One region of the Streptomyces sp. NPDC050619 genome, then DNA from elsewhere that is predicted to be linked to it. Evidence: riboswitches for the same ligand, from Rfam matches in the RefSeq annotation. Region 1 holds a riboswitch; the other holds the start of a gene.
The links. Region 1 has a riboswitch for S-adenosylmethionine ahead of thrC (threonine synthase). Riboswitches for the same ligand answer to the same signal wherever they lie in the genome.
Positions count from the first base shown of each region.

Region 1 (2,387 bases):
CCGGCTTCCCGGAACGACTCCAGGTTCGGACGAATGGTCGCGGTAAGCCCAGTCCCGGCCACCGCATCCAACGTCTTGAGCCCGTCGCCCGTGTTCAGCACGACGGTCGTCAACGTCGGATCCAGCGCCCCGGCCTCAAGAAGCTTCTTCGCCACCCCAACGGTCACCCCACCCGCCGTCTCAGCAAAAATCCCCTCAGTCCGAGCCAGCACCTTGATCGCGTCAACCACCTGCTCGTCGTTCACATCCTCCACCGCACCCCCGGTCCGCCGCGCGATGTCCAGCACGTACGGCCCGTCGGCCGGGTTGCCGATGGCCAGCGACTTGGCGATGGTGTTCGGCTTCTGCGGGCGGACGACGTCGTGGCCGGCCTTGAAGGCGACGGACACCGGCGAGCACCCCTCGGCCTGGGCGCCGAAGATCTTGTAGGGCTTGTCCTCGACGAGCCCGAGCTCGATCAGCTCCTTCAGCCCCTTGTCGATCTTCGTGAGCTGCGAGCCGGAGGCGATCGGGATGACCAGCTGGTCGGGCAGCTGCCAGCCGAGCTGCTCGCAGATCTCGTACGCCAGCGTCTTGGAGCCCTCGGCGTAGTACGGCCGCAGGTTGACGTTGACGAAGCCCCAGCCCTCGCCGGCCGGGTCGCCGATCAGCTCGGAGCAGAAGCGGTTCACGTCGTCGTAGTTGCCCTCGATGCCGACGAGCTCGCCGCCGTAGATCGCGGCCATGACGACCTTGCCCTGCTCCAGGTCGTGCGGGATGAACACACAGGAGCGGAAGCCGGCCCGCGCGGCGGCGGCGCCGACGGCACCGGCGAGGTTGCCCGTGGAGGAGCAGGAGAGGGTGGTGAAGTCGAAGGCGCGGGCGGCCTCGATGGCCTGGGCGACCACGCGGTCCTTGAAGGAGTGCGTCGGGTTGCCGGAGTCGTCCTTGATGAAGAGCTTGCCGGAGTCGACGCCCAGCTCGCGCGCGAGGTTGTCGGCCTTGACGAGCTTGGTCCAGCCGGGGTTGATGTTCGGCTTGGTCGCCACGTCCGCGGGGACGGGCAGCAGCGGCGCGTAGCGCCAGATGTTCGCGGGGCCCGCTTCGATCCGCTTCCGGAGCTCCTCGGTGTCGTAGGCCGAGAAGTCGTACGCGATTTCCAGCGGACCGAAACACTCCTCGCACGCGAAGACCGGACCGAGGGGTACTCGGTGACCGCACTCGCGGCAGCTCAGCGCCGCGGCGGGGCCGAGGTCGACGGGGGAGTTCGCGGAGGTGTCCGTGGTGCTTGCAACTGTCTGCGCAACCATGTGAGGCGAGGCCCTTTCTCCTCATCTTCCTCACGACGCACTTCGCCGTGAGACGGATTTGGCACCTTCCCTAGTCGGGAGCCTCGCTGGTGACGAGAACCGACTGGAGGGTTGCCGGGGCTTCATCGGGCCGTATCCCTCTGCCCCTCTGGATGAGCGGTATGAAGTTGTTGATCGTTGAAACGCAATGGTGACCCTGACATGCGATGGTCATCAGCGTTGTTCAAGACTGTAACCGAAGGCCAGCACAGTTGAGATAGCCGTCCGAACCGCGAGATGGATCACATCGTCCGCCAGAGACCTTGGATCACACGCTCGCCGAGAGAACGCAGAGGAGCCGCGCACTGTGCTGAACGAAGTCGAGCGTTGGCTGAGCACCCGCTCCTGGTCGAAGACCGATCGCCCGCTCCACAAGATCCTGGCCGCCAAACGTACCTCGGGCCAATCGGTCAGCGTCGTGCTGCCCGCGCTCAATGAAGAGGAGACGGTCGGTGACATCGTCGCCGTGATCCGTCACGACCTCATGCAACAGGTCCCGCTCGTCGACGAGATCGTCGTCGTCGACTCGGGATCGACCGACCGTACCTCCGAAGTGGCCGCCGCCGCGGGGGCCCGGGTCGTCCACCGCGACGACATCCTGCCCCGCCTACCGGCCGTACCCGGCAAGGGCGAGGTCCTGTGGCGCTCCCTTCTGGTCACCAGCGGTGACATCGTCTGCTTCATCGACGCGGACCTGAAGGAGTTCTCCTCGGACTTCGTCTCCGGGATCGTGGGCCCGCTGCTCACCGACCCCGGGGTCGACCTGGTCAAGGGGATGTACGACCGTCCGCTGCGCGGTGCGGCGGGCCAGGGCGGCCGGGTCACCGAACTGATGGCCCGCCCGCTGCTGAACATGCACTGGCCGCAGCTGGCCGGTTTCGTGCAGCCGCTCGGCGGCGAGTACGCGGCCCGCCGCTCGCTGCTGGAACAGCTTCCCTTCCCGGTCGGGTACGGGGTGGAGCTGGGCATGCTGGTCGACGCCCTGCACCTGGTGGGCCTCGATGCGATGGCTCAGGTCGACATCGGGGTGCGCAAGCACCGCCACCAGGACGGGCAGGC
Region 1 covers NZ_JBFAIR010000027.1:96,429-98,815, reverse strand. The annotation lists gene thrC (threonine synthase) at 1-1,289, opposite strand, end outside; SAM riboswitch class I at 1,308-1,448, opposite strand; gene AB0I77_RS35745 (glucosyl-3-phosphoglycerate synthase) at 1,636-2,387, shown strand, end outside.

Region 2 (2,387 bases), on a different contig from region 1:
AGCCGACCGTCGAGGAGTACAGGGAGATCACGAGCGGCCACGGCCACCACTGATCACGCGTCGCCACACGACGAGCGAAGGGCCCCCGTCCGTTCTGCGGACGGGGGCCCTTCGCCATGCCCGGCGCTGGATAGGGTGGACCCGAGCAAATCGTGTCCCGCCGGTGTTCGGGACTGACCCAGGAGCGGTTTATGAGCGCTGTGACCCCCGCTGGAGGCGACACCGCGGCGGGCCGTTCCTGGCCCGAGGTGCTGAACGCCCTGCTGTCCGGCCGCGACCAGGGCGCCGACGCGACGGCCTGGGCGATGGACAGCATCCTGCGCGGTGAGGCGACCGACGCGCAGATCGCCGGGTTCATGGTGGCGCTGCGGGCCAAGGGCGAGACCGTCGAGGAGATCACCGGGCTCGTCCGCACGATGTACGAGCACGCGAACGTGATCGAGGTGCCGGGCGCGACCGTCGACATCGTCGGAACGGGCGGCGACGGCGCGAAGACGGTCAACATCTCCACGATGGCGTCGATCGTCGTCGCCGGCACCGGAGCGAAGGTCGTCAAGCACGGCAACCGGGCCGCGTCCTCCGCGTCCGGGGCCTCCGACGTACTGGGCAAGCTCGGGGTCAACCTGGAGCTGACGCCCCAGCGGGTGGCCGAGGTCGCCGAGGAGGCCGGGATCACCTTCTGCTTCGCGATCAAGTTCCATCCGGCGCTGCGTCATGTGGGCGCCGCACGCGGCCAGTTGGGCATCCGCACGGTGTTCAACGTCCTCGGCCCGCTGACCAACCCGGCCAAGGTACGGGCCCAGGCCGTCGGGGTCGCGGACCCGCGCATGGCACCGATCGTCGCGGGCGTCTTCGCCGAGCGCGGCAACTCCTCCCTGGTGTTCCGCGGCGACGACGGCCTCGACGAGCTGACGACCACCGCCACCTCCCGGGTGTGGATCGTCCGCCACGGCAAGGTCACCGAGGAGTCCTTCGACCCGAGAGACGTCGGCCTCGAGCTGGTGCCCGTCGAGGCGCTGCGGGGCGCGGACGCCTCCCACAACGCGGAGGTCGCGCGCCGGCTGCTGGAGGGCGAGACAGGGCCGGTCCGGGACGCCGTCGTGCTGAACGCGGCGGCGGCGCTGGTGGCGCTGGAGCCGACGGACGCGCCGCTGACCGAGCAGATCCGGGCCGGCATGGCCAAGGCCGCCGAGTCGATCGACTCCGGGTCCGCCAAGCGGACGCTGGAGCGCTGGGTGACGGTCAGCAACGCCTAAACGGTGAGCTGAGATGTCCCGCAATCCGGACTCGGGTTGCGGGACATCGATCACTTCACGTACGTTCTCGATCAGGTCATGAGTGACAGTCATCAGGCCCCGGCCGACTGTCCGGCAACCCTCCGTCCGTGGCGGGGTGCCCCGGGTGAAGACCAGGTCGTAGGCAAAAAGGCCTGCGGCAAGCGCGGACCCCTCACGAGCCAGGGGTCCTGGTCGTCGAGGAGCCTTCCGTGTCTGTTTCCACCCCTGTCGCCGCCCAGTCCGTCCGCGCCCCGCTGCCCGTTCTGGGCCGGGATGTCACCGTTCCGCTCGTCACCGGCGGCGAGGTCACCTACGCCGCGCTCGACTACGCGGCCAGCGCGCCGGCCCTCCAGCGGGTCTGGGACGACGTGGCGGCGTACGCGCCCTACTACGGCAGCGTCCACCGGGGTGCCGGATACCTCTCCCAGCTCTCCACCGACCTCTTCGAGAACGCCCGCAGGACCGTCGCGGAGTTCCTCGACTGCCGGGACGACGACCAGGTGGTCTTCACCCGGTCCACCACCGACTCCCTCAACCTGCTCGCCGCCGCGCTCCCCGCCGACTGCCAGGTCTTCGTCTTCGAGACCGAGCACCACGCCTCGCTGCTGCCCTGGCAGGACGCCCGCGTCAGCTACCTCGACGCCCCGCGCACCCCGCGGCAGGCGGTGGCGGCCCTGGAGCGCGCCCTCGCCGACCGCACTGCATCTATTCAAGAGGGCCACGCCCCGGCCCTGGTCTGCGTCACCGGCGCCTCGAACGTCACCGGCGAGCTGTGGCCCGTACGGGAGCTGGCGGCCGCCGCCCACGCGCACGGCGCCCGGATCGTCCTGGACGCCGCCCAGCTGGCCCCGCACCACCCGGTCTCGGTTCAGGACCTCGACGTCGACTGGGTCGCCTTCTCCGGGCACAAGCTGTACGCCCCCTTCGGCTCCGGCGTCCTGGCCGGCCGCGCCGACTGGCTGCGGACGGCCGAGCCGTACCTCGCGGGCGGCGGCGCCAGCCGCAAGGTCAGCCGGCGCACGGACGGGGGAGTGGACGTGGAGTGGCACGAGAGCGCGGCCCGACACGAGGCCGGCTCGCCCAACGTGATCGGCGCCTACTCCATCGCCT
Region 2 covers NZ_JBFAIR010000024.1:164,841-167,227, reverse strand. The annotation lists gene AB0I77_RS33830 (cytochrome bc complex cytochrome b subunit) at 1-53, shown strand, start outside; gene trpD (anthranilate phosphoribosyltransferase) at 192-1,256, shown strand; SAM riboswitch class IV at 1,331-1,447, shown strand; gene AB0I77_RS33820 (aminotransferase class V-fold PLP-dependent enzyme) at 1,487-2,387, shown strand, end outside.
Region 2: it holds a riboswitch for S-adenosylmethionine, as region 1 does, so the genes downstream of both, AB0I77_RS33820 (aminotransferase class V-fold PLP-dependent enzyme) here and thrC (threonine synthase) in region 1, are expected to answer to the same signal.